3 regions of the Lentibacillus kimchii genome follow, and region 2 is predicted to be linked to each of the others. Evidence: predicted binding sites of a transcription regulator. Region 2 holds the regulator's gene; each other region holds the start of a gene.
What was found. The regulator CtsR, encoded in region 2, represses protease genes until heat stress. The targets are predictions, from matches to a motif close to ATGGTCAATAAAGGTCAAACA.
Positions count from the first base shown of each region.

Region 1: the regulator CtsR is predicted to act here: its motif matches at 5,018-5,038, upstream of ACZ444_RS04510 (ATP-dependent Clp protease ATP-binding subunit).
Region 3: the regulator CtsR is predicted to act here: its motif matches at 10,143-10,163, upstream of clpP (ATP-dependent Clp endopeptidase proteolytic subunit ClpP).

Region 1 covers NZ_AP043934.1:815,199-824,227, forward strand. The annotation lists gene ACZ444_RS04490 (YfkD famly protein) at 1-373, shown strand, start outside; gene ACZ444_RS04495 (Na+/H+ antiporter family protein) at 549-1,859, shown strand; gene pdaA (delta-lactam-biosynthetic de-N-acetylase) at 1,931-2,722, shown strand; gene ACZ444_RS04505 (bifunctional diguanylate cyclase/phosphodiesterase) at 2,997-4,718, opposite strand; gene ACZ444_RS04510 (ATP-dependent Clp protease ATP-binding subunit) at 5,123-7,255, shown strand; gene ACZ444_RS04515 (ComEC/Rec2 family competence protein) at 7,400-8,266, shown strand; gene ACZ444_RS04520 (SPFH domain-containing protein) at 8,337-9,029, shown strand, end outside.
Region 2 covers NZ_AP043934.1:157,442-169,363, forward strand. The annotation lists rRNA gene ACZ444_RS01135 (16S ribosomal RNA) at 38-1,604, shown strand; rRNA gene ACZ444_RS01140 (23S ribosomal RNA) at 1,863-4,788, shown strand; rRNA gene rrf (5S ribosomal RNA) at 4,917-5,032, shown strand; gene ACZ444_RS01150 (MgtC/SapB family protein) at 5,336-5,986, shown strand; gene ACZ444_RS01155 (hypothetical protein) at 6,233-6,427, opposite strand; gene ACZ444_RS01160 (CtsR family transcriptional regulator) at 6,579-7,046, shown strand; gene ACZ444_RS01165 (UvrB/UvrC motif-containing protein) at 7,063-7,590, shown strand; gene ACZ444_RS01170 (protein arginine kinase) at 7,587-8,651, shown strand; gene ACZ444_RS01175 (ATP-dependent Clp protease ATP-binding subunit) at 8,669-11,098, shown strand; gene radA (DNA repair protein RadA) at 11,308-11,922, shown strand, end outside.
Region 3 covers NZ_AP043934.1:1,004,239-1,016,160, forward strand. The annotation lists gene dhaK (dihydroxyacetone kinase subunit DhaK) at 1-671, shown strand, start outside; gene dhaL (dihydroxyacetone kinase subunit DhaL) at 687-1,307, shown strand; gene dhaM (dihydroxyacetone kinase phosphoryl donor subunit DhaM) at 1,309-1,683, shown strand; gene ACZ444_RS05455 (glycerol-3-phosphate dehydrogenase/oxidase) at 1,869-3,530, shown strand; gene ACZ444_RS05460 (tetratricopeptide repeat protein) at 3,745-4,749, shown strand; gene trxB (thioredoxin-disulfide reductase) at 4,865-5,818, shown strand; gene rapZ (RNase adapter RapZ) at 6,154-7,026, shown strand; gene ACZ444_RS05475 (gluconeogenesis factor YvcK family protein) at 7,040-8,002, shown strand; gene whiA (DNA-binding protein WhiA) at 8,042-8,995, shown strand; gene ACZ444_RS05485 (HPr family phosphocarrier protein) at 9,132-9,383, shown strand; gene clpP (ATP-dependent Clp endopeptidase proteolytic subunit ClpP) at 9,485-10,078, opposite strand; tRNA gene ACZ444_RS05495 (tRNA-Leu) at 10,383-10,477, opposite strand; gene ACZ444_RS05500 (transposase) at 10,540-10,851, shown strand; gene ACZ444_RS05505 (IS3 family transposase) at 10,863-11,768, shown strand.

The DNA.
Region 1 (9,029 bases), 660 kb from region 2:
GATGCAATACGAGCAGCAGGAGAAGCAGGAAGTTAAAGGCGCTTTAACGACTAAAATTGCCAATTCGGAAGATGTCAAAAAAATGATCCTGCTGCAGGCAAAAGATAAAATGGATTTACCGCTTGCGTATACAACAGTCGTAGGACAAAATACCAAAAAGGCAAACGCGTACAATGTCCCGGTGAAAAAACATGCCAAACTGAAAACGTATGCCCCAGCTGTGAACGAGCGGGGACAAGTGACATTCGGTGAAGTTTATTTTCAGCTAAAAGGAAATAAAAAGAAACTGGTTGTGCAGAATGTTACAAAGCAAGGTATTGGCGCATGGCTGCCAGTACAGGACCATGTCTCGTTTTCTTTTCAGCTTAAATAGAATGAATGGAGGCTGGGAGAAATCCCAGCCCTTTTGCATGTCAAAGCAAAACAATCACGCTTCACAGGACTTCCCAGCTCATAAACAAGTAACACACGTATTGACTTCATTTGTTTAATGCTTTATCATGATAAAGTAGTTAGGAACGGAAGTTAGTTAGAGAGGGGAAACGAATATGGCGTGGGTTGTTATTATATCGGTTCTCGTATTAACAGTTCTCTGTCTGCTCAGAGTTAATGTGATCCTATCAATTATCGCTGCGGCACTGTCAGCTGGTCTTATGTCGGGGCTGTCAGTCGTTGATTCCATTGAAATGATGGTAAACGGCATGGGCGGTCAGGCAGAGACAGCGTTAAGTTATATTTTGCTTGGAGCCTTTGCTGTCGCGATCAGCTACACGGGCATTACAACGATTCTAGTTAACTATTTAATTAAGGCTCTGACCGGTAAAAAAACGATGATGGTGCTTGCTATAGCCGGTGTGGCGTCACTTTCACAGAATCTGGTACCCGTGCATATCGCATTTGTACCCATTCTTATACCGCCATTATTAAAATTATTCGATGATATGAAAGTGGATCGGCGCGGTGTGGCAGCGGCCCTGACATTCGGCCTTAAGGCGCCGTATGTGATGATCCCGGCCGGTTTTGGCCTGCTTTTCCATCAAACGATTCAGGACGGGATGGCAGAAAACGGGGTGTCGATTACAATTGGGGAGACAGCATTAGCCATGCTGATTCCGGGCTTTGGCATGATTGTCGGACTTCTGATTGCCATTTTAGTCACCTACCGGAAAGACCGTGTTGCTGTTCCAGGAGCAGGTGGAAGTGAAGCGAATTTCACAGCACCGCCAGCTGAAAAGGTGACATTTAACCGGAAACATGGTCTGACCCTGATTGCCATTACAGGGGCACTGATTGTGCAGATCATCACGCAGAATTTGATTGCGGGTGCGCTGACCGGTCTTGTTCTCATGTTCGCACTTGTTGTTGTTCCGTTTAGAAAAGGGGAGCAAGTGATGGCTGATGGTGTTGCCATGATGGGTCAGATTGCTTTTATCATGCTCGTTTCCTCCGGTTTTGGGAAAGTGCTGCAGAAAACGGGTGCTGTTGATGCCCTTGTCGAGGCTGCCTCTGGTTTTCTCGGTGACAATCAGGCGCTCATTGCGCTGGTGCTCTTGCTCGTTGGCCTCGTTGTGACGATTGGTATTGGCTCTTCATTTGCCACGATCCCGATCATCGCAGCATTGTTTGTCCCGATCTGTCTTGCATCAGGCTTTTCAACGCTTGCTACCGCGTCCTTGATTGGAACGGCTGGTGCCCTCGGCGATGCGGGTTCGCCAGCATCAGACAGTACGCTTGGTCCGACTTCCGGACTGAATGCGGACGGTAAGCACCATCACATCTGGGATACATGTGTGCCGACGTTTATCCACTTTAATATTCCTTTGATCGTCTTTGGCTGGGTGGCCGCGATCGTTCTTTAAGACGCGTTTGATTCGGCTGCTGCATAAAAAGGCCGGCTGCGGAGATCCTAAGGGGAAAAGGTGGCCTAGTAATGCAGAAATATGGTGTGGTGGCTGTAACAGCTGTCCTGGTTTTCCTTGCTTGTTCAATGCCAGCTTATGCGGCCGATGGCTACGGATGGGGCTTTAAAAAGAGTGATGATCATAACATTCCGGACGTCGGCAAGTATCAGCAAATGCTCGATGACTATGGTGCTTATTATGCGGATCATTCTGGTGAAAAAACAGTCTATTTAACGTTTGATAATGGCTATGAAGAAGGCTATACTGATGACATTCTTGATGTATTAGGCAAACATCAGGTGCCAGCTGCTTTCTTTGTAACCGGTCATTATGTCCAGGATAAACCGGAACTGGTGAAACGTATGGCTGATGAAGGTCACATTATCGGTAACCATTCCTATCATCATCCGGATTTCACTGTCGTCAGCAAGGAAAATATGCAGAAAGAACTGGCGGATCTGGAAGAAGAAGTGGCCGACATAACAGATCAGAAGAGCATTACTTATATGCGTCCGCCGCGAGGCATGTTCAATGAAGAGACACTCGGCTGGGCACAAGAACTCGGCTACACGCAAATTTTTTGGTCGCTCGCATTCGTTGACTGGAAAACGGATAAACAAAAAGGGTGGAAGCATGCGTATGATAATATTATGGAGCAGATCCATCCGGGAGCGATTATACTGCTTCATACGGTGTCATCAGACAATGCCAAAGCTCTGGACAAAACGATAACGGAATTGAAAGAACAAGGTTATCAGTTCAAGAGTCTTGATCAGCTGGTAATCAAAGACCACTTGCCAGAGCCGATTTACGGCTATTAATGGCGGTGAAACTGAACGGCAGAGAACAAGGGTCTGGGACAAACGTGCGAACCAGTTGCGTAACTGAACCGCTCCGGAAAAAGACATCTTCTCCGCGGGCGGCTGGTGAGCCTCCTCACGCTGGCGCGCTCCGGGGTCTCACCTATCCTTTGCTCCCGCAGGAGTCTCCGTCTTTTCCTCCGCTGAACCGGAGCATTGTTCGACGCTTGAGTTATTCGCTTTCGTTTGTCGTTTGTCCCAGCCCCTTGTTGTTTCTATAGCTATTACGCAAGCATCAGGCTTGGGGAGGGGCAGGTTTCAAATAGCCATCTGCGAGCATTTGCTCGAATGTTTCGACGGGAACGGGTTTGGAAAACAAAAACCCTTGAATGATCTCGCAATGATGGTCGCGCAGAAAATCCAGCTGGACGTGTTCTTCAACGCCCTCGGCAATCACTGTCATATTAAGTTCTTGGGCCAAATGAAGAACGGTTGACGTAATCGCGGCATCAATGGTTTGTTCATTTCCAATACTCTGAACGAAACCTTTATCAATTTTAATGATATCAGGTGAAAACTTCTTCAGATGCATCAGCGATGAAAACCCTGTGCCAAAGTCATCAATGGCGATCTTGATACCCAGATTGCTCAGTCTTTGCAATTTATCAAGCACCGTTTTTTCGTTTCTAAGCAGAGAGCCTTCCGTAATTTCCAGTTTCAGGTACTTGGCTGGAATGTTGTAAGTGTTTAATTGTTCTTCGATGAAGGCAACCAGCTCTTCGTTCATGAATTGAATAGGCGATACGTTGATCGCAACGGGGAACATGGGTAATCCCTGATCCATCCAGGCTCGTAGTTGCTGGCATACTGTCTGGATCACCCAGCTGCCGATTTCATGGATAAGATGATTTTCTTCGGCCAATGGCACAAATTCACCCGGCGATACGAAACCCCGCTCAGCATGGTACCATCGCAGCAGCGCTTCCGCTCCGTTGATAGCCCCTGTAGACGCATCTACCAGTGGCTGGTAATAAAGCTTAAAATCCTCGTTTGCAATCGCCTGGCGCATCTCTTCTTCCAGAATAAGCTTCTCGGAAGAGGAGAATTCCTGCGATGCTTCATACAGCTGATAATTATTTTTGCCCAGCTCTTTAGCATAGCTCAAGGCATTGTGGGCATTCCGCAGCAGTAACAGCTTTTTTTCCCCATCTGACGGGTAAAAACTGATGCCAATACTGGCGGTGACATGCAATCTGAGATCGTCTTCTTCAATCTGGAATGGTTCCTTAAGCGTCTTAATGATGCGAGACGCTGCCTGTGTTGCGTCTGTTTTGGAAGCATACGCCATGAGGACAATAAAATCATTGTTGCTGACGTGTGCCAAATAGGCTTCAGCCGGCAGCACAGACAAGAGTCTTCTCGTCGTTTCCTGCAGCAGTTTATCGCCTGTTATGTACCCAAGGGAATCGTTGATAAGCTGAAGTCTGTCCAGATCAATATGAAGCAGGGCAAACGGCTCGGCTGTATGACGGCTGCAAAATGTATCGAGTTTATCGTATAAACTTTGCCGATTCGGCAGCGATGTCAGAGCGTCATAGCTTGACAGATGCTTCAGCTTACGCCGCATGTCGACTTCCGGGGTTATATCTGTCAGTGTGCCGAACAGGGAGATAGTTCTTCCGTCATCATTCAACGCTTTAATGGTTTGATCAAAGACCCATCGTACCGAACCGTCACCACGCAGAATGCGGTAATGGTGATCCAGTGAGTCACCCGTTTGCAGTGAGTCGTATGTTTGGAGCACGCTATCCTTGTCTGCAGGGTGAATCAGGTCTTTCCATAAATCGGGATTATCATAGAGTTCCTGCACGGGATGCGCCAGTATATCACTGATGCCTTCTGACACATATTCAAATGCATCCCACGTATAATCCTTTTGCCACATACCGATTTTTAAATGGCTCGATACAAATTCAGCATTCTTTTTGGCTTCGTCATTGTGCTGCAGATTGCTCAACGTTTATCCCTTCCTTAAACAATCATAATCCGTATAAACGATTTTCTTACAATAATTGTAATATATATTGTATGAAAATGGAATACTCTGCAGACGGAAAATGTCGAGAAACGTCAAATGGCGTTTAATAGTGAAATCTGCTCATCTAATTAAAACGATTTTAGTTTTGATGTTTAAACCTTACTATAATCGGTAATAGTACTCATGGATCAAGGGAAAAGCGCAGAATAGCTCAATAGAATCACGGCAATCAATCTGCTTCACACCATTTTTCTCGAAAAAATTAGGTGTTTCTCTTGAAAGTCAAAGAAGGTCAAGTTATAATAAGAATCGTAAGGTCAAAGATAGTCAAAGTCAAAGTTAAATTTAAGAATAGATTATGATTAATTAGGGAGGAATCACACATGCAATGTCAAAATTGTGGTGTTCGTCCAGCAACAATCAATGTACAAATGCAAGTCAACAATGAACGTATGAATGTGCAGCTATGCAATCAATGTTTCCGGGATGTACAAAAAAGTATGATGAGTGACGATTTTGCTCAAGGCCAGCAAGGGGACTTTGCTAATAATTTCTTCCAGGGCAATGGCGAGCAAGGCCAGAGCTTCACTGGAACAAAAACGCAGCAGGGATCCGGCCAGGGCAATGGCTTACTCGATGAACTTGGTAAAAACATTACCGATCAGGCACGTGCCGGCAAACTTGATCCGGTAATCGGACGTGATAATGAAGTGAAACGCGTTGTTGAAACCCTTAATCGCCGGAACAAAAACAATCCGATTCTGATTGGCGAAGCTGGTGTTGGCAAGACAGCGATTGCTGAAGGACTGGCCCGGCAGATTACGGAAGGTAAAGTACCTGCTAAACTGATGGATAAAGAGATTTATCTATTAGATGTGGCCTCTCTTGTTGCTAATACAAGTATGCGCGGTCAATTTGAAGAACGGATGAAACAGCTTGTTCAGGAATTAGAACAGCGTCCTGAAGTTATCATGTTTGTTGACGAAATTCATCAGCTGGTTGGTGCCGGATCTGCTGAAGGTTCCCAAATGGATGCTGGCAACATTCTGAAACCAGCCCTTGCAAACGGTGAACTGCAACTAATCGGTACGACAACGCTGAAAGAATATCGGCAGATTGAAAAAGATGCAGCACTTGAACGCCGCTTTCAGCCCGTTATGGTGAAAGAGCCTTCGGAGGAAGATGCGGTGCAGATTCTTGAGGGTCTGAAGGACCGCTATGAGAAATTTCACGAAGTCCGGTATCCTGATGAAGCCGTCCGTGCGTTCGTTACATTGTCAAAACGCTATATTCAGGATCGCTTCCTGCCGGACAAAGCGATTGACTTAATGGATGAGGTCGGCTCACGCTTGAATCTTGATAACGCGGAGAAAGACTCCGATTCCATTAAAAGCCGCTTAGATGAAGTAACAAGCGAAAAAGAGGCAGCCGCTGAAAAAGAAGACTATGAAACAGCGGCTCAGCTGCGCTATCAGGAAACACAGCTGGAAAAACAGCTGGAAAAAGCCAAAAATGAAGATCAGGTTGTCGATGTTGCCGTTTCAGATATTGAACTGATTGTAGAAGAAAAAACAGGTATTCCAGTTACTAAACTGCAGGCAGAGGAACAGCAAAAGATGCGCAATCTGGCTGAACAGCTTAACAGTAAGGTGATCGGTCAGGACGAAGCTGTACAAAAAGTTGCCAAAGCTGTCCGCCGCAGCCGTGCAGGTCTGAAATCCAAATATCGTCCGATTGGATCGTTCCTGTTTGTCGGTCCGACTGGTGTCGGTAAAACGGAACTGACCAAAGCTCTGGCAGAAGAACTGTTTGGCACCCGTGATAGTCTGATCCGGCTTGATATGAGTGAGTATATGGAAAAACATGCCGTATCGAAAATCATCGGGTCACCACCAGGATATGTCGGCCATGACGAAGCCGGCCAGCTGACAGAGAAAGTCCGTCACAATCCATACAGCATTCTTTTGCTCGACGAGATCGAAAAAGCACATCCCGATGTGCAGAACATGTTCCTGCAAATTATGGAGGACGGACAGCTGACCGATTCACAAGGCCGCACTGTCAGCTTTAAAGAAACAGTTATCATCATGACAAGTAATGCTGGAACGGGTGAAAAACAAATCAATGTTGGTTTCAACAATGACGAACATGATTCTGTCTCAACACTTGAGAACCTGAGTGCCTATTTCAAACCTGAGTTCCTGAACCGTTTCGACAGTATTGTCCAATTCAATGAACTTCATGAAGACAGCTTGCTGCAAATTGTTGATTTGATGCTTGGTGATCTGGAAGAAACCATCGAAGAAAACAACATCTCGATCTCAGTGACACATGCTGCAAAAGAAAAACTTGTCCAGCTTGGCTATGACAAACGCTTAGGCGCACGTCCACTGCGCCGTGTCATCCAGGACGAAGTTGAAGATCAGCTGACTGATATTCTTCTGGAAGATGAGTCGATCGAAGCTGTGAATGTGCACATTAATGACGGTCAGATTGTTGTTGAACAAAGTAAGTAATGCAGATTGCTAAAAGGCCGCTGACATAGTTCAGCGGTCTTTTTTTATGTCCAAACTCCCTGCTGGTGCTGTCTGGCTTGTATACAGCACCCCCTATAATCACATAATAATCGCGATACACTCACACGTGAAGAGGATGGTTGTATGCAGCGCTGCATAGGTTTATTAATACTGATAGTCTTAGTTTCTGCTTCCATAAATGTTCCCAGCGCTGACGCCGAAGAGGCAAACGAAATGGATGTTCATTTCATCGATGTTGGTCAGGGGGACAGCATGCTGATCCAAACGCCAGAGGGAAAAAATATTTTAATCGATGCAGGCCCTCCGAAATCAGGCAAAAACGTAACCGCCTTTCTAAAAAAGCATCAGGTCAGTCAATTGGATCTGGTGATTGCGACACATCCGGATATCGATCATATCGGAGGAATGGCAGCTGTTATAAAAACATTTGAAATAAAAAAGATTATGGATATAGGAAAAATTCATTCGACAAAAACCTATGCCAAATATGCCAGTCAGATTTTAAAACAGCAAATACCGCTCACTATAGCGGAAAAAAATGAGCTGATAAAACTGGATCCATATCTGAAAATACGGGTGCTGAATGCCTATGAAGGACCCCAGAGGAATAATGCAGCTTCTATTGTCCTGAAGCTTTCATTTAAAGATACGGATTTTCTGCTGATGGGGGATGTTGGCAAGGATCAGGAAAAACGCCTGATGAACAACTATAATCTTGATTCAGACATTATCAAAGTGGCCCACCATGGTTCCCGTACGAGTACATCACGGAAATTTTTACAGGAAGTCAGTCCCGATATGGCCATTCTGACATATGGTGAGGAGAATAAATATGGTCATCCGGTCGACCGCGTGATGACGAATTTACAGGATGTTGATACAGCCATGTATCCGACAGCTATGTTTGGGAATATCACGATCAGGACAAATGGTGAAAGCGTGATGATTTTTCAGGAAAAAATGCCGACAGACTATTTAAAAGCTAACTGATTTTTTGCTATTTTATATTAATGTGATATCATATTAATATAAATATGAAACAGATGAAGGGTGTGTCTATGTGATTCGTGAAAAAGAAGCCTGGATGATGAATGGTTATGTCGGAATGCTGGCCATCGTGGTTTTACTCGCTGTTATGGTGATGAGTGCCCTGGATGCGCATTGGATAATCGGGGCGATTGCACTTATCATTGCAATTGTTCTGGGAAGCGGTATTACGATTGTTCAGCCAAATCAGGCGGCAGTTGTGATTTTTTTGGGACAGTATATGGGGAGCATTCGCCACGAAGGTATGGTCATCACAATCCCGTTTTCAACCCGGCACATGATATCACTGCGGGTGCGGAATTTTAACAGCAGTCTGCTGAAAGTCAATGATGTTAATGGCAATCCGATTGACATTGCGGCCGTCATTGTTTTTCGCGTAGTTGATGCAGCAAAGGCTGTTTTTGAGGTTGACCGGTATGAGAAATATGTGGCCATTCAGAGTGAAACAGCGATCCGTGCTGTCGCTACACAATACCCTTATGATACATTTACGGATGACGATATGACATTGCGAGGCAATGCTGAGGAAGTATCAGCTCAACTGGCGAAGGATTTGCAGGAGCGTTTAACGCTGGCTGGTGTCGAAGTCATGGAAACGCGGCTGACACATTTAGCTTATTCCACGGAAGTAGCACAGGCTATGCTCCAGAAACAGCAGGCAAGTGCGATTATAGCTGCTCGCCAGCAAATTGTTGAAGGAGCCGTC
Region 2 (11,922 bases):
ACGATTGATCGGTGTCAGTCGTTTGCATCTCTCTTATTTATTGGAGAGTTTGATCTTGGCTCAGGACGAACGCTGGCGGCGTGCCTAATACATGCAAGTCGAGCGCGGGAAGCAAGCAGATCCCCTTCGGGGGTGATGCCTGTGGAACGAGCGGCGGACGGGTGAGTATCACGTGGGCAACCTGCCTGTAAGACCGGGATAACTCGTGGAAACGCGAGCTAAAACCGGATAACACCTCTCACCGCATGGTGAGGGATTGAAAGGCGGCTTTAAGCTGCCACTTACAGATGGGCCCGCGGCGCATTAGTTAGTTGGTGGGATCAAAGCCTACCAAGGCCACGATGCGTAGCCGACCTGAGAGGGTGATCGGCCACACTGGAACTGAGACACGGTCCAGACTCCTACGGGAGGCAGCAGTAGGGAATCATCCGCAATGGACGAAAGTCTGACGGTGCAACGCCGCGTGAGTGAAGAAGGTCCTTGGATCGTAAAACTCTGTTGTCAGGGAAGAACAGATACTGTTCAAACAGGGCAGTATTTTGACGGTACCTGACCAGAAAGCCCCGGCTAACTACGTGCCAGCAGCCGCGGTAATACGTAGGGGGCAAGCGTTGTCCGGAATTATTGGGCGTAAAGGGCGCGCAGGCGGTCTTTTAAGTCTGATGTGAAAGCCCGCGGCTTAACCGCGGCAGGTCATTGGAAACTGGAGGACTTGAGTACAGAAGAGGAGAGTGGAATTCCACGTGTAGCGGTGAAATGCGTAGAGATGTGGAGGAACACCAGTGGCGAAGGCGACTCTCTGGGCTGTAACTGACGCTGAGGCGCGAAAGCGTGGATAGCGAACAGGATTAGATACCCTGGTAGTCCACGCCGTAAACGTTGAGTGCTAGGTGTTAGGGGGTTTCCGCCCCTTAGTGCTGAAGTTAACGCATTAAGCACTCCGCCTGGGGATTACGGCCGCAAGGCTGAAACTCAAAAGAATTGACGGGGGCCCGCACAAGCGGTGGAGCATGTGGTTTAATTCGAAGCAACGCGGAGAACCTTACCAGGTCTTGACATCCTCTGATGGCGGTAGAGATACCGTGTTCCCTTCGGGGACAGAGTGACAGGTGGTGCATGGTTGTCGTCAGCTCGTGTCGTGAGATGTTGGGTTAAGTCCCGTAACGAGCGCAACCCTTAAGCTTAGTTGCCAGCATTAAGTTGGGCACTCTAAGGTGACTGCCGGTGACAAACCGGAGGAAGGCGGGGATGACGTCAAATCATCATGCCCCTTATGACCTGGGCTACACACGTGCTACAATGGATGGTACAAAGGGACGCGAAGCCGTGAGGTGAAGCAAATCCCATAAAACCATTCCCAGTTCGGATTGCAGGCTGCAACTCGCCTGTATGAAGCCGGAATCGCTAGTAATCGCGGATCAGAATGCCGCGGTGAATACGTTCCCGGGCCTTGTACACACCGCCCGTCACACCACGAGAGTTGGCAACACCCGAAGTCGGTGAGGCAACCTTTTTGGAGCCAGCCGCCGAAGGTGGGGCCAACGATTGGGGTGAAGTCGTAACAAGGTAGCCGTATCGGAAGGTGCGGCTGGATCACCTCCTTTCTAAGGAAGATATTATACGGAAGACGGTGCTTGTCGCTTAGCGCGGCAGTATCGGCCGGACCGATATCTGTTTTCAGCTACTCTGGTTGTTTGGTTCAGTTTTGAGGGAGCAAACCCTCATCTGTCTAAGTTATCACATACTGTGATGCTTGCAGATAGAAGCCTTGTGCAGAGATGCACATTTGCACCTTGAAAACTAAATAAGAGCAAACCATTCAAGACGACATCCAGACGTTCGTTTAAACGAATGTTTTATTAAGTTAAGTGATCAAGGGCGCACGGTGAATGCCTTGGCACCAGGAGCCGAAGAAGGACGGGACTAACACCGATATGCCTCGGGGAGTCGTAAGCAGACTGTGATCCGGGGATTTCCGAATGGGGCAACCCACTGTCCGTAATGGGACAGTGCCTGTGTCTGAATTCATAGGGCGCAGGTGGCATACCCGGGGAACTGAAACATCTCAGTACCCGGAGGAAAAGAAAGCAAACGCGATTTCCTGAGTAGCGGCGAGCGAAACGGAAGCAGCCCAAACCGGAAAGCTTGCTTTCCGGGGTTGTAAGGACACGCCATCGGAGTTATCAAGAAATGGCTTAGGCGAATTGATTTGGAATGATCAGCCAAAGAGGGTAAGAGCCCTGTAGCCGAAAAGCGATTTCCTCCGGCGTGGATCCTGAGTACGGCGGAACACGTGACATTCCGTCGGAATACGGGAGGACCATCTCCCAAGGCTAAATACAACCTGGTGACCGATAGTGAACCAGTACCGTGAGGGAAAGGTGAAAAGCACCCCGGAAGGGGAGTGAAAGAGAACCTGAAACCGTGTGCCTACAAGTAGTCGGAGCCCGTTAATGGGTGACGGCGTACCTTTTGCAGAATGGACCGGCGAGTTGCGATCGTATGCAAGGTTAAGTGGAAGACACGGAGCCTGAGCGAAAGCGAGTCTGAACAGGGCGATTTGAGTATACGGTCGCAGACCCGAAACCGTGTGATCTACCCATGCCCAGGGTGAAGGTCAGGTAACACTGACTGGAGGCCCGAACCCACGTATGCTGAAAAATGCGGGGATGAGGCGTGGGTAGGGGTGAAATGCCAATCGAACACGGATATAGCTGGTTCTCTCCGAAATAGCTTTCGGGCTAGCCTCAAGGAGCGTGTACCGGAGGTAGAGCACTGATTGAACGAGGGGCCCTCACCGGGTTACCGAATTCAGTCAAACTCCGAATGCCGGCTACATAGCCTTGGGAGTCAGACTGTGGGTGATAAGGTTCATGGTCGAGAGGGAAACAGCCCAGACCGCCAGCTAAGGTCCCTAAGTATACGTTAAGTGGAAAAGGATGTGGCGTTGCTCAGACAACCAGTATGTTGGCTTAGAAGCAGCCACCATTTAAAGAGTGCGTAATAGCTCACTGGTCGAGTGACTCTGCGCCGAAAATGTACCGGGGCTAAACGTATCACCGAAGCTGCGGATTGTTCTTCGGAACAATGGTAGGAGAGCGTTCCAAATGCTGCGAAGTCAGACCGTGAGGACTGGTGGAGCGTTTGGAAGTGAGAATGCCGGTATGAGTAACGAAAAAAGAGTGAGAATCTCTTTCACCGAATGCCTAAGGTTTCCTGAGGAAGGCTCGTCCGCTCAGGGTTAGTCGGGACCTAAGCCGAGGCCGAAAGGCGTAGGCGATGGGTAACAGGCCGACATTCCTGTACCACCTCGTGAGCATTTGAATGATGGGGAAACGCAGAAGGATAAGGAATGCGCACTGTCGGAAATGTGCGTCCAAGCAGTGAGGAAATTGGTCAGGCAAATCCGGCCAATGGTTCCAGGCTGTGACGGGGAGGGAAATTGAGTACCGAAGTTCCTGACTTCACACTGCCAAGAAAAACCTCTAGTGAGTTCACAGGTGCCCGTACCGCAAACCGACACAGGTAGGCAGGGAGAGTATCCTAAGGTGAGCGGGAGAACTCTCGTTAAGGAACTCGGCAAAATGACCCCGTAACTTTGGGAGAAGGGGTGCTCAGGGCCGAGTCCTGAGCCGCAGTGAAGAAGCCCAAGCGACTGTTTACCAAAAACACAGGTCTCTGCGAAGCCGCAAGGCGACGTATAGGGGCTGACATCTGCCCGGTGCTGGAAGGTTAAGGGGAAGCGTTAGCGCCTCTGGCGCGAAGCGGCGAACCGAAGCCCCAGTGAACGGCGGCCGTAACTATAACGGTCCTAAGGTAGCGAAATTCCTTGTCGGGTAAGTTCCGACCCGCACGAAAGGTGCAACGACTTGGGCACTGTCTCAACGAGAGACCCGGTGAAATTATACGATGCGTGAAAATGCGCATTACCCGCGACAGGACGAAAAGACCCCGTGGAGCTTTACTGCACCTTGACATTGAATGTTGGTACAGCTTGTACAGGATAGGTGGGAGCCGTGGAAACGTGAGCGCGAGCTTACGTGGAGGCACCCGTGGGATACCACCCTGGCTGTACGAACATTCTAACCCTGGACCGTGATCCGGTCCGGAGACAGTGTCAGGCAGGCAGTTTGACTGGGGCGGTCGCCTCCTAAAAGGTAACGGAGGCGCCCAAAGGTTCCCTCAGAATGGCTGGAAATCATTCGTAAGCGTGCAAAGGCACAAGGGAGCTTGACTGCGAGACCTACATGTCGAGCAGGGACGAAAGTCGGGCTTAGTGATCCGGTGGTTCCGCATGGAAGGGCCATCGCTCAACGGATAAAAGCTACCCCGGGGATAACAGGCTTATCTCCCCCAAGAGTTCACATCGACGGGGAGGTTTGGCACCTCGATGTCGGCTCATCGCATCCTGGGGCTGTAGTCGGTCCCAAGGGTTGGGCTGTTCGCCCATTAAAGCGGTACGCGAGCTGGGTTCAGAACGTCGTGAGACAGTTCGGTCTCTATCCGTCGCGGGCGCTGGAAGTCTGAGAGGAGCTGTCCTTAGTACGAGAGGACCGGGATGGACACACCGCTGGTGCACCAGTTGTTCCGCCAGGAGCACGGCTGGGTAGCTACGTGTGGTCAGGATAAGTGCTGAAAGCATCTAAGCATGAAGCCCCCCTCAAGATGAAACTTCCCATCACGTCCAGTGAGTAAGATCCCTCAAAGACGATGAGGTTGATAGGTCCGGGGTGGAAGCGTGGCGACACGTGAAGCTGACGGATACTAATCGATCGAGGACTTAACTAACAGGATGCAGCTTGATGGTTCTCTTATTTAGTTTTCAGGGTGCAAAGCTTTAAAAAACCTCTTGCATTTTGAATTAAAAATGCTTATAATGGTTTCTGTGCTTCATTAGGATAAAAAATAGCATAAGGTCTGGTGGCGATAGCGGAGAGGACACACCTGTTTCCATGCCGAACACAGCAGTTAAGCTCTCCAGCGCCGATGGTAGTTGGGGTTTGACCCCTGCAAGAGTAGGATGCTGCCAGGCAATACAAAAGGGCTGACCTTTAATGGATCAGCTCTTTTATTTTTAGGTTAAATTTAGCTTTATCTCACGAACTGCTGATTTTACAGCCATGCTTACTGCTGAAATGAATGCAAATGACGTTACATATAATATAATCATATCCCCTTATAACTATGCCTTTTTAATATTCTGTTAGCACTGCGGTATATCACAGTTTTATATCTGCTTTTGTGAATGGCAGTATACTATTAATTTCTGTAAAGGGAATGATCGAGTATGATAAGCTTTCTGGATGAATTTGTTGAAGGTGATTTGGCAACTCTTATGATACGTCTTTTAAGTGCCTTAGTTTTATCCGGTTTAATCGGGTTTGAAAGGGAATTAAAAAATCAGTCAGCCGGTTTCCGGACACATATATTGGTCGGAGTCGGTGCGTGTCTTATGATGCTTTTATCTATATATGGATTTGACAGATTCATTGGTGCTGACGGTAATATACGGTTTGATCCAGCACGTATTCCTTCCTATGTTATTAGCGGTATTGGATTTTTAGGTGCAGGAACCATTATTGTGCATGGCTCGACGATCAGAGGATTAACAACAGCCGCCTCGATTTGGACAGTTGCTGGTCTGGGCTTGGTTGTGGGTGCTGGTATGTACTTCGCTGCCGTGTTCACAACACTGATTATTTTATTGAGTCTGATATTTCTAAATAAATTTGAAAAACGCTTTCAGCGGCACTATTCTTATTTAATTGAAATTGCGGCGCTTCCAGGATTGCAAATTAATCATGTTGTTTCAATTTTTGAATCCTACTCACTTACGATAAAACACGTGGAAATAGAGCGGATTTCTGACGATGTCCGTCATATTGTTGTGAAAATCGAATCGGAGAAACAATATATGGAACAACTTGCTTTGTTTGAAGAAATTTCGAAACTTGCCTATGTTAAAAGTATATCTGAACGACGCTGACCGCTCATATTTGAACGGCAGATTTTAATCTCTGTAAGCCGGTATGATATCATATACGAGATGATTAAAAGAGGCTGGGACATAACGAAAACGACTAACTCAAGCGTCGAACAATGCTCCGATTCAGCCGAGGAAAAAACGGAGACGCCTGCGGGAGCATAGGATAGGTGAGACCCCGGAGCTCGCCAGCTTGATGAGGGTCATGAGCCGCCCGCGGAGAAGATGTCATTTTCCGGAGCGGTTCAGTCACGCAAGCAGTTCGTATTTTTGTCCCAGCCGCTTCTTCAGTTTAATTAATGCCCCGGGAGGATTCTTTATACGTATGAAACCTCTATCTGTGGCTGATGTTTCTTTCTCAATAGACACTTTCGTAACTAGTGTGAGATAGAAAAAGGCCTGTTTGACTTCTTCGTTTATCCAGTGTTTCATTTTAGTTGTCATTGTCTAAAATAAGGGTAGGCTATCTCTTGCATCTCTGTGCACATATCGTATAATGGATGTATAGTCAAAGTTAGTCAAAGTCAAAATCATACCAATTCAAATCTTATCAAACCGGTAAACGATGAGTCATAAGATGAGAGGAGAAGGGTCAATGCGTAACATTTCGGATATCATCGAACAGCATTTGAAACAAATATTGGAGACGGCAGGTAAAGATGTGGTTGATATTAAACGGAGTGAACTTGCTGAAGAATTTCAGTGTGTTCCGTCACAAATTAATTATGTGATTAAAACCCGTTTTACGATGGAAAAAGGGTATAGTGTGGAAAGCAAGCGTGGCGGTGGCGGCTATATTCGGATCAAGCGTGTTAAGCATCAGGACAAAGCGGAATTAATCGATGATATTATTGGAATGATTAACCCGACTGTTTCTCAGCAGGCAGCAGTGGATGTTTTGGAGCGTCTGCTTGAAGAAGAACTGGTAACACAGCGCGAGGCCAACATTATGCTAAGTGCTATAAAGCGGGAGACGATTGCCTTTCAGCTGCCTGTGCGGGATGAGGTGCGTGCACGCCTTTTGAGCTCAATGCTTGCAACGCTTAAGTATCTAAACAAATAAGTGAGGAGGACACCATATGGAGTGCCAGGAATGCCACAATCGTCCGGCGACACTCCGTTTCAGCCAGGTTATTAATGGCGAGAAAACGGATGTCTATGTCTGTGAAATCTGTGCCATTGAAAAGGGCTATATGAGCTATCCTGACGAGGGGTATTCACTGCATCATTTATTATCCGGATTATTCGGCACCACTTATGACAATATCCAAACGGCATCCGATTCACAGACAGAGGAAACGCAGTGCTCACAATGCGGAATGAAGCTTTCACAATTTAAACGAGTTGGGAAGTTTGGCTGTCCAGCATGTTATGAAACTTTTTCGGAGCATCTGGATCCTATTTTCCGCAGGGTTCACGGCGGTAACACGACACATCACGGAAAAATTCCGGCACGTATTGGCGGGACAATCCGTATTAAAAAAGAAGTTGATGCTTACAAAGAAGAGTTGCAGCGCTTAATTCAAAATGAGGCATTTGAGGAAGCGGCTGAAGTCCGGGATAAAATTAAGGAATTAGAGGCACAAACGCGGGGTGATGATGCGTGACACTGCAGCAGTTTATGAATGAGGCAATCAGTCCATGGATGCGTGAGGATGGTCCTGACAGTGATATTATTCTGAGTACACGAATCAGGCTGGCCCGGAACTTTGCTCAGTATACATTTCCGATTATGGCCGATGAAGATGATTTGACGCATATCAGTGATTTTATCCAGCGGGAATATGAGAACCAGTCATTTCAGGATTACCATGACTTTGCTTTTATGCCTATTGAAGACTTGTCATCGACCGAACGACGTGTCCTGGTTGAAAAGCATCTGATCAGTCCGCATTTAGCCAAACAAAATCAGGCATCGGCTGTGCTTATTTCTAAAAATGAGCAGGTATCCATTATGGTGAATGAAGAAGATCATCTGCGCATACAACTTTATTCACCTGGATTTCAGCTGAATCATGTTCTTACAAAAGTGTCTGAACTGGATGATTGGCTTGAGGAAAAGATTGATTATGCTTATGATGAAAAACACGGCTATCTAACAGGCTGTCCGACCAATGTTGGGACCGGGATGCGAGCATCGGTTATGATGCATCTGCCTGCTCTCTCGCTGACGAATCAGCTCAACCGCATGGTGCCGGCTATTAATCAGCTGGGCCTGGTCATTCGCGGAATTTACGGAGAAGGCAGTGAAACGACTGGCAATATTTTTCAAATCTCCAATCAGATAACGCTTGGGAAATCAGAAGAAGATATTGTCGCAGATTTGCAGAGTGTTGTCAGTGAACTGATCGAACATGAGCGAAAGGCGCGGCACTACACCATGAAAGAATCAGGTACACAACTTGAGGACCAGATTTATCGTTCATATGGTATATTAGCCTACAGTCGGATTATTGAGTCGAAGGAGGCTGCTCAATGTTTATCAGACACCCGTCTCGGCATTGATTTGGGGATTATTGAAAATGTTTCCCGTACGATATTAAATGAATTAATGATTCTGACACAGCCCGGATTTCTGCAGCAATACGCCGAAAAAAATCTGACGCCGAGTGAACGGGATGTGTTACGGGCATCGCTCATTCGGGAACGCATACAATTAGAAGTGTAGCGAGGAGGAAAAATGATATGATGTTTGGACGTTTTACTGAGCGTGCACAAAAGGTACTGGCCTTATCTCAGGAAGAGGCCGTCAGACTTGGACATAATAACATCGGCACAGAACATATTTTATTGGGACTCGTCCGCGAAGGCAGTGGCATCGCGGCTAAGGCCCTTGAGTCGCTTGAAGTGGAAGTAACGAAGGTTCAGGAGGAAGTGGAGAAACTCATCGGCACAGGCAGTCAGCCAATGCAGACGATTCATTATACACCGCGTGCTAAAAAGGTTGTGGAATTGTCACAGGATGAAGCACGCAAACTGGGTCACTCTTATGTAGGAACAGAACATATTTTGCTTGGTCTGATTCGTGAAGGTGAAGGTGTGGCTGCACGCGTCCTGAACAATCTGGGCGTAAGTCTTAATAAGTCCCGCCAGCAAGTGCTTCAGCTTCTGGGAAGCAATGAGTCACAGGCAGGACGGCAGGGACGCGGTGCTCAGTCATCGAATGCCAGCACACCAACACTTGACTCATTGGCACGTGATTTAACTGAGAGTGCCAAAAGCGGTGATGTCGATCCAGTAATCGGCCGCAGCACGGAAATTCAGCGGGTTGTTGAGGTCTTAAGCCGTCGGACGAAAAATAATCCCGTCCTGATCGGTGAATCCGGTGTCGGTAAAACGGCGGTAGCAGAAGGACTTGCCCAAGAAATTGTCAATCATGAAGTACCGGAGATATTGCGTGGCAAACGTGTGATGACACTTGACATGGGGACCGTTGTTGCCGGAACGAAATACCGCGGTGAATTTGAAGACCGGCTTAAAAAAGTGATGGAGGAAATAAGACAGGCAGGCAACGTCATATTGTTTATTGATGAACTCCATACACTGATTGGTGCAGGTGGTGCGGAAGGCGCAATTGACGCCTCCAATATTTTGAAACCGGCTCTTTCTCGGGGTGATTTGCAATGCATTGGGGCAACGACACTTGATGAGTACCGGAAATATATTGAAAAAGATGCTGCCCTTGAACGCCGGTTCCAGCCCGTACAAGTTGATGAGCCAACCTTGAATGAAACAACTCAGATCTTAAAAGGACTGCGTGACCGCTATGAAGCCCATCACCGTGTAACGATCACCGATGATGCTATCGAAGCGGCAGCCAATTTATCCGACCGGTATATAACTGACCGCTTCCTTCCTGATAAAGCGATCGATCTGATTGATGAAGCAGGTTCAAAAGTGCGCCTGCGTTCCTATACAGTACCATCCAATTTAAAAGAACTGGAACAAAAGCTTGAGGACGTGCGGACTGAAAAAGAATCTGCTGTGCAGGGTCAGGAATTTGAACGGGCTGCTTCATTGCGTGATTCTGAGCAGCGTCTGCGCGAAGAAGTCGATGAGACCAAAAATGAATGGATGGAGAAACAGGGGCAGGAAGATACAGAAGTCGTGATGGAGGATATTGCAAGAGTTGTTTCCGTTTGGACGGGTGTGCCGGTTGAAACGATGACAAAAGACGAAAGTGAGCGGCTGCTGAACCTGGAGGATACCTTGCATAATCGGGTTATCGGTCAAGAAGAGGCTGTTAATGCGGTTGCTAAAGCGATTCGCCGAGCTCGTGCTGGATTGAAGGATCCGAAGCGTCCAATTGGCTCATTCATATTCCTTGGCCCGACTGGTGTTGGAAAGACAGAGCTTGCCAGAGCGCTGGCTGAAGCCATGTTTGCTGATGAGGAATCGATGATCCGTCTTGATATGTCTGAGTACATGGAAAGACATTCTACATCGCGCTTGGTAGGTTCGCCGCCCGGCTATGTCGGTTATGAGGAAGGCGGCCAATTGACTGAGAAGGTACGGACAAAACCTTATTCGGTCGTCTTGCTGGATGAGGTGGAAAAAGCGCATCCAGAGGTCTTTAATATTTTACTGCAAGTGCTGGAAGACGGCCGCCTGACGGATGCGAAAGGCCGTGTTATTGACTTCCGCAATACAGTTCTTATTATGACGTCGAACGTCGGGGCTGATGAACTAAGACGGAATAAATACGTCGGTTTCACTTTGGATAACGAAGAGCAGGATTATCAGAACATGAAAACGAAAGTGACCGATGCCCTGAAAAAATCCTTCCGGCCTGAATTCCTGAACCGGATTGATGAAACCATTGTGTTCCACTCTCTGGAAAGAAAACATATGAAATATATTGTTAATCTGATGGTGAAACAGCTGCAAGAACGTTTGAAGGAACAGGACATCGAATTTTCCCTGACGGATAAAGCAGTGGAGAAAATCGCCAACGAAGGATTTGATCCGGAATATGGTGCACGGCCTCTGCGCCGGTCTATTCAGAAAAACGTTGAGGATCTGCTTTCTGAAGAGTTATTAAAAGAGAGCTTTAAAAAAGGTGAAAAAGTCAAAGTCGGCCTGAATAATAAAGGCGAATTTACAGTTTTAACTTAAAAAGTAATGCTATGAATCATATGTGTGTCATAAAAAAGCTGAAAGGCCTTTACCTTTCAGCTTTTTGCTTCACGCATCCAGCTTGGGCAAATGGTACAATGGCATGTATGGAATAATTATGGAACAGACTCTATATATTTGATAGACGGGTGTAATTAACATTTGGGCTCATTCGTTTATACTAGAGGATACGAAGGGGAAGGATATTAGTGGCTAAACGCAAAACGACTTACGTTTGTCAGGAATGTGGTTATGAATCTCCCAAATGGATGGGGAAATGCCCCGAATGCGGCAGCTGGAATTCGCTTGTCGAAGAGCTTGAGGCATCTTCTGCGTCGCGCGGACATACGATAGGCAGGGATCATCAAGCCACCCAGCATCCGGAGAGCATTACAGCAGTGGAAATGCAGAAGGAGCCTCGCATGACGATTGCCATGGAGGAGTTTAACCGTGTTCTCGGCGGCGGGATTGTTCCCGGCTCTCTGGCTCTTATTGGAGGGGATCCGGGCATTGGCAAATCGACGCTGCTGCTGCAGATTTCTGCGCAGTTGGCTGATCAGCAGCTGCCTGTTTTATATATTTCCGGTGAAGAGTCTGTCCGGCAGACAAAACTGCGGGCTGATCGTCTCGGCATCAATACGGAATTATTGTATGTGTTAGCTGAAACGAATTTAAGGGACATTGTTTATCACATTGAGCAGACGAATCCTGCGCTTGTTATCATTGATTCGATCCAGACAACTTATCGTGAAGAAGTAACAAGTGCGCCAGGGAGTGTTTCGCAAGTGCGTGACAGCACCAGCGAACTCATGCGTATTGCTAAA
Region 3 (11,922 bases), 850 kb from region 2:
AAAATTACACAGGCGATGTGCTGAATTTTGATATGGCAGCTGAACTGGCTGAGGCTGAGAACATTAAAGTGGCCAAAGTGGTTGTAAATGATGATGTTGCTGTTGATGATGTCGCATCGCGCAGAGGTATTGCCGGTACCATACTGGTTCATAAGATGGCTGGGGCAAAAGCTGAGCAAGGCGGTTCACTAGAGGAGGTTAAAGCCGCAGCCGATAAGGCAGCCGAAAACGTCCGGTCGGTGGGAATGGCGCTGACCCCATGTACAGTCCCTGCTGCTGGAACGCCGAGTTTCACTTTAGCTGAAAATGAGATGGAAATCGGTATCGGCATTCACGGTGAACCAGGCATCGAACGAAAAGAAATTGCTCCTGCTGATGATATAGCACAAGAACTGACTGATAAGCTCTTGGCTGATTATGATTTTTCCGGGAGTGATACAGCTGTTATAGTCAATGGTTTAGGATCTACTCCGGAGATGGAACTGTATATTATGAATAATAAAGTACAGGCTATACTAGCGAACAATGAGATTAATGTGTACAAAACACTAGTCGGTGAATACATGACGTCGCTGGAAATGACCGGCTGCTCTTTAACGCTGTTGCAATTGGATGATGAATTGAAACAGCTGCTCGATGAACCAGCCAATACACTGGCGTTTAACGGTTGAAAAGGGGTGATAGCGATGGCTCTAACTGTACAGAATATAGTTGATTGGATCGTAAAAGCAAATGAAAAAATCCAGGCCAATAAAGATTATCTGACAGCTTTGGATCAGGCGATCGGTGACGGTGACCACGGTATCAATATGTCACGCGGTTTTCAGGAAACGGCGGAAAAAATCAGAGGAGAGACGTATACGAGCGGTGCTGATGTACTGCAGGATACAGCTAAAACACTGATGTCAAAAGTAGGCGGTGCATCCGGTCCGTTGTTCGGGACAGCATTCCTGAAATTATCCGCAGCCATAAAAGGAATTGACCCGGTTGATTATGATACATTTACGGGTGCCATTGAGGACGCCGTAAATGGTATTAAACAGCGGGGAAAAGCAGCAGAAGGTGACAAGACACTTGTGGATGTGTGGTCGAAAATGGCAGATCTGTTTAATTGTGAATCAGACTTCAGGGCAGACAGGATAGCAGAAGAGGCAAAAAGTGCTATGGAGCAAACGAAAAGCATGATGGCCACAAAAGGAAGAGCCGCTTATTTTAAGGACGGGTCAATCGGTCATATTGATCCGGGATCTGCATCCTCACTGTATATTTTCGAGGCCTTGTCAGAAGTGATTGAAGGAGGAACTTAATATGGCCTATGTCGGTATCGTCCTTATTTCGCACAGTCCAAAAGTTGTTGATGGGATAAATGATATGATTCGCCAGGTCATGAAAGAAGTTCCGATTGAGCTGGCTGGCGGAACGGATGAAAATGATATTGGAACAAGCATTGACAAGATCCAGACAGCTATTAGCCGCGCCGATCAGGGTCAGGGTGTTTTAGTGTTCTATGATATAGGCAGTGCTAAAATGAATGCAGAAATGGCGATTGAAATGGCAACAGCTGAGAAGGTGAGACTTCTGGACGTTCCCTTGCTGGAGGGTGCTTATGTTGCGGCTGTTGAATGCGGGATGGAAAAAGAAGCTGACGACGCAGCAGAGGCTGTTATGAAAGAATTCAAGTGAATCGTTATACAAAGGGGTCAGAAGTGTGGTAGAATATAGTTAAGTTAATAAGTTTACCGGAGCCAAGGAGAAACCGCGAAAACTGATGAATGGTTCATTCGTCTATTTTGCGGTTTCTTTTTTTAGGGAATATGTCCAACAGGATATGAACTAAACATTTCTTAATATAAGGAGCGATAAAAGTCATGTCAGTATTTTCAAGTCGTAAGCGGGAAACTATCATTCAGGACGTGGAGCAGAAGCAGCTGGATGTGCTTGTTATCGGCGGCGGGATCACTGGTTCAGGTATTGCACTCGATGCCGTTACGCGCGGCATGAATACAGCTGTTGTCGAGATGCAGGATTTTGCTGCCGGGACATCCAGCCGCTCGACAAAATTAGTGCACGGCGGCTTGCGTTATCTACAGCAATTTGAAATAAAAATGGTGGCAGAAGTTGGTCAGGAGCGGGCGATCGTCTATGAAAATGGGCCACACGTGACAACACCTGAGTGGATGATGCTGCCGTTTTACAAAGGCGGGACGTTTGGTCCGTTAACGGCGAATATTGGTCTGCGCGTTTATGACTTTCTGGCAAAAGTCAAAAAGGGCGAACGACGGAAGATGCTGAGCCGATCACAGGCCCTGAAAAAGGAACCGCTTGTCAAACAGAAAGGTCTGAAAGGCGCCGGTTATTACGTCGAGTATAAAACAGATGATGCCCGGTTGACGATCGAAGTGGCGAAGAAAGCCGTTGAAGAAGGTGCTCATGCGATTAATTACGCTAAAGTGGTGGATCTGCTCTATGACGAGGGCCAAGTGGTTGGAGCTCTTATCGAAGACCGCATCACAGGTCAAAAGCACCATGTTTATGCGAAGAAAATTATCAATGCAGCCGGTCCATGGGTCGATAATCTTCGTGAAATGGACGGTTCCAAACAGGGCAAAACGCTGCAGCTGACAAAAGGGGTTCACCTTGTATTTCAAAATGACCGTTTTCCACTGCAGCAGGCGGTTTACTTTGATGCCCCTGATGGCCGGATGGTTTTTGCCATCCCGCGGAATAAGAAAACCTATGTTGGAACAACGGATACCAGTCATAATGGTGATATTGCTCATCCACAGATGACCGAAGCGGACCGGGACTATTTATTGGATGCCATCAATTATATGTTTCCATCGCTTGGCATGACGGTTGCTGATGTTGACTCGAGTTATGCCGGCTTAAGGCCGCTGATTGCTGAGGAAGGCCAGGATGATCCTGATGAAATTTCCCGTAAAGATGAAATATTTATCTCAGATTCCGGGCTGGTATCCATCGCCGGCGGAAAGTTGACAGGTTACCGCAAAATGGCCGAAAATGTGGTCGACACGATTGCTGAACAGTTCAAAGATGACTATGATATTTTATATTCGGAATGCAAAACGGTGCATTTACCTATTTCCGGTGGGGATGTCAATGGTTCAACAGGCTTTCAAGCGTTAAGGGAGCAAAAACTTACTGAAGCAGCTGATTTGGGAATTAAAGACGAAACAGCGCGTTTTCTGATCCAAAAGTATGGCGGGAACATTGATGAAATCTTCAATCTGTATCAGCGTGAATATTCGCGTGCAGCTGAAGAAGGGATTGAGCCGATCGTATTTGCGGAGCTGCTTTATGCGATTGATCAGGAAATGGTCTATAAACCCGTTGATTTTTTCATACGCCGTACGGGTGCCCTGTTTTTTGATATTGACTTTGTCAGAGAGCATAAAGATCCTGTTATTAATTATATGGCCCGTGTTCTGGAATGGAGCGACAATCAAAAACAATCCTATATCGAACAGCTGGATCAACTTCTTTATGAAGCCGTTCATCCAACTAATTAATTAGAGGGGCTGGGACAAAACCTGAATTATCAACGCTAAGGTACATTTTGCGGAGCAGCTAGACGTTGATAAAAGGACATTTGTCCCAGTTTTTTTTCATAGTTCAGAAGCTGCCATCTAAAATTCGTTTAAAATAGGCAACCATATGTTATTTCTCTTTCAATTGTGATACACTTTATTCGGAGAAATTCGACAATAAGGGGGAGCCCAGATTATGGCGTCTTCAAGTGAATCAAACACAGAATATAAGGAGAATATTGTCCCCTTTATTCCGAACGGCAAGTTTTATTTCACAAAAGGTGTCGAAGCCTTCGAGAAACAGAAATTCGACACGGCCATTAAATGGCTGCGGAAGGCTATTGAATTTTCACCTGACACGCCACTATACCAGTGCCAGTTGTCCGTTGTTTATACTGAAACCGGTGCCTATCAAGCAGCCAATCAATTGCTGCACGAGGTCCTGCAGACAACCAATGAGACATATACGGACTGTTATTATTTGCTGGCTAATAATTATGCCCATTTAGGACTGCTGAATGACGCAAAAAAATATGCAAAACACTATCTTAGTGCGTCCCCAGAGGGAGATTTCCGCGATGATGCTGAACATCTGCTGGATTTAGTGAATAGTGATGAAGCAGAGAGTGATGAATGGGAGTTCGAGGAAGAGGAAGAACTGCTTGTATATCAGGAAGCTGTTTTTCAGCATATGGAAAACGAGATGTGGGAAGAAGCACTGCCGCTGCTTGAAGAAATGCTTTCACTGTTTCCGGAACACGAGATGATTGAACATGATTATGCTTACGTTTTGTTCTTTTACGGTCACACAGAAGAGGCGATCAGACTTGAACACGCGTTCTTGCTGGAACACCCTGATTCAATTAACAGTTACACGAACCTGGCGTTATTTTATCACCAGATAGGGCAGATGGCGGAATATAACAACTATATAACACCACTGTTGAATGTATATCCTATTCATGAACAGCAAAAATTACGAATAGCTGTTACCTTTGCAAGGACGGGTGTTTATAAATGGGCCTTCGGGCGCTTTCAAACACTGAACAAGCCGCAAGTGCAGTCTCATCAGGCCTACTATAAATGGTACAGTCTGGCGGCATATCAGATTGGGCAGACATCGAAAGCTGCGTCATTATGGGAAGAGGGCTGTCAAAAACATCCGGCACTTGCAGACAAAACCGCGCCCTGGAATCGTTGAAAAATGGCTTCCCTGTTATGAAAATTGGCTGATAAGCATAAGAATGGACGAAATCATCGCTATCTAATATGATGAAGACGGTAAACGGATAAATGTGAGAGAAAGGGCTGATATGATGTCCGAAGAACGTATGTATGATGTAATAATTGCTGGTGCAGGCCCTGCTGGCATGACCGCGGCGGTCTATGCATCCCGGGCTGATCTTGATACACTGATGCTCGAACGCGGCATTCCAGGTGGCCAAGTAGCTAATACAGAAGATGTTGAGAATTATCCTGGCTACTCCTATATTTCAGGCCCGGATTTATCTAATGAATTGTATGAACATGCTAAAAAGTTCGGTGCTGAGTATGCTTACGGTGATATTAAAAGTGTCGAGGATCATGGCATGTATAAAACGATCTTCGCCGGAAAAAAACAGTACAACACACGCACTCTGATTATTGCTTCTGGTGCCGAGTACAAAAAACTTGGAGTACCAGGGGAAGAAGAATTGGGCGGAAAAGGTGTTTCCTATTGTGCTGTCTGTGATGGTGCGTTCTTTAAAGGGAAGAATCTCGTCGTTGTTGGCGGCGGTGACTCTGCCGTTGAGGAAGGCATGTACTTGACACGTTTTGCTGACAAAGTAACCATTGTTCATCGGCGTGATGAACTGCGTGCGCAGAAAATTCTGCAGGACCGTGCGTTTGACAATGACAAGATTGACTTCATCTGGAATACAGAGGCTAAAACAATTAATGGACCAGATGGCAAGGTCAGTTCAGTTCTTCTGCATGACAATAAGACGGGCGAAGAATATGACTATCCGATAGATGGTGTTTTCATTTATATAGGCTTGCTGCCTATTAATGAGCCGTTTTTATCACTTGGCATTACAGGCGAAGAAGGTTATATTCAAACAAATGAAGAAATGCAGACGGCCATTCCAGGTATATTTGCAGCAGGTGACATCCGTGAGAAATCATTGCGGCAAATCGTGACAGCAACTGGTGATGGAAGCATTGCTGCTGAGGAAGCACAGAAATATATTGAAGATTTAAAAGAAGAGCTGAAAGCGGCACAATCGTAAGCTCTGCATCTGTTTCAAGTGAAAGTCAGATGCGTCATGATATTTTAATGTTACTGTAACCCGCACGAAACATCAATTTGATACAATAACATTATTGACCCCCTTATAATGATAAATGACTTGCAGGTGATATGATGTCACCTGCTTTTTTTAATTCAGTGAGGCGGGTATGTGTCTGCCCGCATTCCAGAAGGTTGTTGGCCGGAGCGGTTTCAGTGTATAATATAGCTAATAGCTTTTTGTATCAGACATTTCGAGAGGCAGCACGTTTCTGTTTGTGAAATCAAAGGGTGCAGGGCTGTTGTTTGTTCATTCCCTGAAGAGGAGAATTGTGTATGGCAAATAATAAACCGCAAACAAAATTAGTTGTGATAACCGGCATGTCTGGAGCGGGGAAAACGGTTGCTGTCCAGAGTTTTGAAGATATGGGTTATTACTGTGTGGATAATCTGCCGCCAGCATTGCTGCCGAAATTTTTGGATCTGATGAAGGACTCGCGTAATAATATTCAAAATGTGGCACTGGTCATGGACTTGCGTTCTCGTGAATTTTTTGATTCGCTGTTTGAGGTGCTGGACAGATTAGGTGAAGAAGAATGGCTGGATGATCGAATTCTTTTCTTGAATGCACAAGATAATGCTTTAGTCAATCGCTATAAAGAGACTCGGCGCAGCCATCCTTTGGCTGCAGAAGGTCTGCCATTGAACGGTATTCAACAGGAACGGAAAATGCTCGATGAATTAAGGGGGAGGGCACAGCGTATCATTGATACCAGTAACCTGACCCCCAGAGAATTAAGAAATCAGATTTTAAAAGCTTATACAGGCGATCAAAAGGATATCTTCTCGGTACAAATGGTCTCATTTGGGTATAAATATGGCATCCCGATTGATGCGGATTTATTGTTCGATGTGCGTTTTTTGCCCAATCCGCATTATGTACCGCAAATCAAGCCGCTGACAGGGCTTCATTCTGATGTTGCTTCCTATGTTTTTAAGTGGTCTGATACCCAGAAATTTGATACAAAAGTACTGGATTTACTGCAGTTCATGCTGCCTCAGTATAAAAAAGAAGGAAAATCACAGCTTGTCATCGGTATCGGTTGTACAGGTGGACGCCATCGTTCTGTAGCCATTGCAGAATACTTTGCTGAACAGCTTTCAGAACAATACATGACGCATGTCAGCCATCGCGATATCGATAAATGAAAGGGTTATTAACATGAAAAGCGAAAAAAATCTGAGCGTCGTTGTTATTGGCGGCGGAACGGGGATGCCGGTCCTTTTGCGTGGACTGAAAGATTTACCCGTCGATCTGACAGCTCTCGTAACAGTTGCTGATGATGGTGGCAGTACAGGCCGTCTGCGTGATGAAATGGGCATGCCGGCTCCTGGTGATATACGAAATGTTATTGCTGCATTATCTGATGCCGAGCCAATGCTCTTAGATTTGTTCCAGCATCGGTTTCAAGCTGGCAAGGATCTGACTGGTCATTCAATGGGCAACTTGCTGCTGGCAGCTATGACGTCAGTGACAGGGAATTTTTTAATGGGCATTCAGGAGATATCACGTGTACTCAATGTTAAGGGGCGAATTCTTCCTATATCAAATGACAACATGTCGCTCCACGCACGCATGACCGATGGATCAGTTGTATCCGGAGAGTCGCAGATACCGCTCGCTCATAAACAAATTGAGCAGGTTTATCTAAGCCCGCAGCCGGTTCATCCATTGCCTGATGCCGTACAGGCCATTAGGGATGCAGATTTGGTTGTCGTATCTCCCGGGAGCCTATACACAAGTATTATGCCGAATTTGATTATACCGCAAATTGATAAAGCGCTTGGTCAGACGAGCGCAAGGGTTGTCTATGTCTGTAATGTTATGACACAGGAGGGCGAGACTGACGGCTATACCGCCGCAGATCATGTGCAGGCCATTCATCGCCACATTGGTGATGATTGCATTGATTCGGTTGTTGTTCATAACGAACCTATTCGACAACAGGTACGTGAGATTTATGCCGAGGAAAATGCGACCCCGGTTATTTATGATATAGACCGACTGCTTGCGATGGGGCTTCAGGTTATCGAAAATGATATCATTGATCCGTCTAAGACTGCCTTACGTCATGATACACATAAAATAGCCAAATTACTTTATTCAATGATCCGTGATGAATGAATAGGGTGATGTGAATGGCTGAGCCGGGAGGTGAGGAGAATGTCATTTGCAGCAGAGATCAAGAAAGAACTGACAGGCATCGAGTTGGATGCTTGCGGCCAATATGCTGAACTGGCTGCTCTAATCCGGATGAATGGTGTTATATCCATGGCCGGAAATGTTCACACATTGGATGTCCAAACAGAAAATGCGGCTATTGCACGGCGCATGTTCACATTGATGAAGTCGTTATATGACATTTCAGCAGAATTGCTTGTACGCAAGAAAATGAAATTGAAAAAAAATCACATTTATATTGTCCGATTGAAGAACAGTGCTCAAAACCTGCTGGCGGATTTAGGGATCGTTAGTGATTCGTATACGTTTCATAAAACAATACCGGATGTCTACTGGGAAAAGGATTGCTCCAAACGCTCCTATTTACGGGGGGCCTTTCTAGCGGGCGGTTCGATTAACAATCCAGAAACATCGTCGTATCATCTGGAAATTTCCAATGTCTACGAGGAGCATAATGATTCGTTGTGTCAGATGCTAAACGACTTTGACTTAAAGGCACGGAAATTGGAACGCAAAAGCGGCTATATAACATATTTGAAAGAAGCCGAAAAAATAACGGATTTTCTTAACATAATTGGGGCCCATAATGCTCTGTTCAAATTTGAAGATGTGCGGATTGTCCGGGACATGCGTAATTCAGTCAATCGTTTGGTTAATTGTGAAACAGCAAATTTAAACAAAACGATTGGGGCTGCTTTTCGTCAGATTGAAAATATTAATTTTATTGCGGACACAGTCGGCTTGGAAGCTCTTCCGGAAAAATTACAGGAAATAGCTCAATTACGGGTCCAGCATCAGGAAATTTCACTGAAAGAACTAGGTGAACTTGTAACAAGTGGTAAAATTTCTAAATCTGGTGTTAACCATCGATTGAAGAAAATTGACGAATTTGCTGAAAGACTCCGGGAAGATGACGCCAAGTCAATGAATAATTGATAGTTCATTATTGTCTAAATATGTGATACACTATGATCACTAAACAGCAAATTAACAATATGGCAGTCATACAGTTAACGTGCTGTCTTTTTTTTATAACGTATTGCAAACGATTTCATTAGGAGGGTGACACAGAGTGGAGAAATCCGTGAAAGTTGAACTTGAAACAGGGCTGCAGTCACGGGCGGCCTCGCAATTTGTTCAGGAAGCAAACCGGTTTACGGCGCATTTGTTTCTTGAAAAAGACAAAAGGCGGGTTAATGCCAAAAGCATCATGGGATTGATGAGCCTGGCGATAACGTCGGGTGAAATGGTTAGGTTGATAGCGGAGGGCGATGACGAAAAGGAAGCTCTTAATGAATTGACAGAATTCGTTTCAGATACGTAGGATGTTTATCCGCAAATCACTTATTCTCAAGATCACAATCATCTGATCATAAAAAAGCTGCACCATAGTCGGTGCAGCTTTTTTCGATCAGATGTCAGCTCTTATTCACGCTCGGTATTTCTTTCGAGAACTTTGTCAATCAGACCGTATTCAACAGATTCCTGGGCAGACTTGAAGTTATCCCGGTCTGTATCACGCTGAATGACTTCCAAAGGCTGACCTGTCCGTTCAGACAGGATTTTGTTCATTTTCTCACGTATTTGAATGATACGGCGTGCATGAATGTCAATATCCGTTGCCTGGCCTTGTGTGCCGCCTAATGGCTGGTGAATCATAACTTCACTGTTAGGCAGTGCAAATCGTTTGCCTTTTTCGCCGGCTGTCAGCAAGAAAGAACCCATGGATGCTGCCATACCTGTGCAAATGGTTGAAACATCTGATTTGATGAACTGCATGGTATCGTAAATGGCCATGCCTGCGGTGATTGAGCCGCCTGGTGAGTTAATGTACAGGGAAATATCCTTGTCCGGGTCTTCTGCCTCCAAAAACAGCAGCTGCGCCACAATAGAGTTGGCAACGTCGTCATTAATCTCGCTTCCAAGCATAATGATACGATCTTTTAACAGGCGCGAATAAATATCATAGGCGCGTTCCCCGCTATTTGTCTGTTCAATAACTGTTGGTATTAAATTCATTTCATTAGCCTCCTTGTTCATTTTCAAAACCCATCCATGCAGTGGATATCTTTATCATAACTAATAGGTCAAAAAAGGTCAAACGAAAAGGTCACACTAAAATTGACATTTTAAAAGTCTATAAAGATAAACTCAGGATAAGTCAAATGCATCTTATTTCATAATACCCTTAAAAGGTACCCAATAAAACCCATTAAGCAAAAATATTATTAAAATGTTTATACAAGAAGGGTGATAATCTTCAGGTTTCTGCAGAATAGAAAAAAGTCAGAGACACTCACAGTATCTCTGACTTAAAGATGGATGCGCCCGGGAGGACTTGAACCTCCGACTCCTGGTACCGGAAACCAATAAGTAGCATTTTAACGTATTTTAGCGGGTGTCAAATCATACAAGCCCCCAAGTGACTTTGGACACTTAAGGTAACAAGCGTTACACTAAAGTTGAAAGGGGATCTTGTTATGGAACGCCAACATTATTCCAATGAATTTAAAGTCCAGGTTATTCAAGAAGCCGAGGAAGTCGGCAATAAAGCAGCTGTGGCCAGACGATACGAGATCACACCTAACATGCTTCACCGTTGGCAAAAACAATACCATGATGGAGGCTTTGCCGGCGTTGATGCTGACGCAGCCAGTAATCAGGAAGTTGGTGAATTAACCAAAGAAAACGATCATCTCAAACAGCTGCTTGGTGATAAGGATCTTGAAATTGCGATCCTGCGGGATCTTGTAAAAAAGAAAAACCCTCACTTGCTGAAAAAATTGAAGTAGCCCAGCAATGGATTGGGCGTGGCTATCCCGTCGCGAAGGTATTACGAATTGCCGGTGTGGCCCGTTCCAGTTACTATTATCAAACACGCTATGCCGTGAAAGAAAAACAAGTAAGTGAGGGACGTCCGGCGCCAGGCTATTCTTATAATGACCATCATGTACGTATTTCTGATGAGCAAATCCAGGAGTGGCTGATGGAGCTGATCAGCGGATCAGGCTACAACTATGGCTATCATAAACTCACAGCGGCCTTGCGGCGGGAATACGGATTGGTGGTTAATAAAAAGAAAATCTATCGGCTGTGTCAGGAACTGGGCATTTTACGCCGCCAGCATCGTAAACAAATCCATTATCCCAGGCGAATTGCTAGAAATCGCATCATCACAGGATCCAATCAGCTTTGGGAAACGGATATCAAATATGGTTATGTCGATGGTGAAGACCGTTTCTTTTTTATCCTTGAGTTTCTTGATGTCTATGATCGTTCGATTATTGCCTATCATATGGGGCGGAGCTGTCGAGCGACAGACGCCGTAAGAACCTTGAAAAACGCGCTTTGGCAAAGGGATCTGTTGGAAGCAGATACGCAGCCCATTATTCGCAGTGACAACGGCCCACAATATGTCGCAAAGGCATTTGAGGCAGCTTGCGAAACCCTGGGCTGTGAACATGAACGGATTCCGCCCAAAACGCCCAATAAAAATGCTCATATTGAATCCTTTCACCGCGTCCTGGAGGACGATTGCCTCTCGCGAGAGCTCTTTGAGAGCTATAAAACGGCGTATGAAAGGGTTTCTGAGTTCTTTTATAATTATAATAACGTCCGTCTTCATGGGAGCCTCGGTTATCGTCCTCCGGCTGAATTTTTTCGTAAGCATATGCAGGCAGGCGTAACGACGAAAACGGTGACCCTATAACATTTTTTCTTGATTTTTCGTCCTGTGTTAACAGCAGCCGGAACGAGCATGAGATCAAGGGCGATCGGTAGATCGGGCGTCAGCCTTTACCCTTGATCCCAGGCGCAGTGAAGGTTACATTGTCAGCGGACGAAAAACAGATGAATTCAAAGCA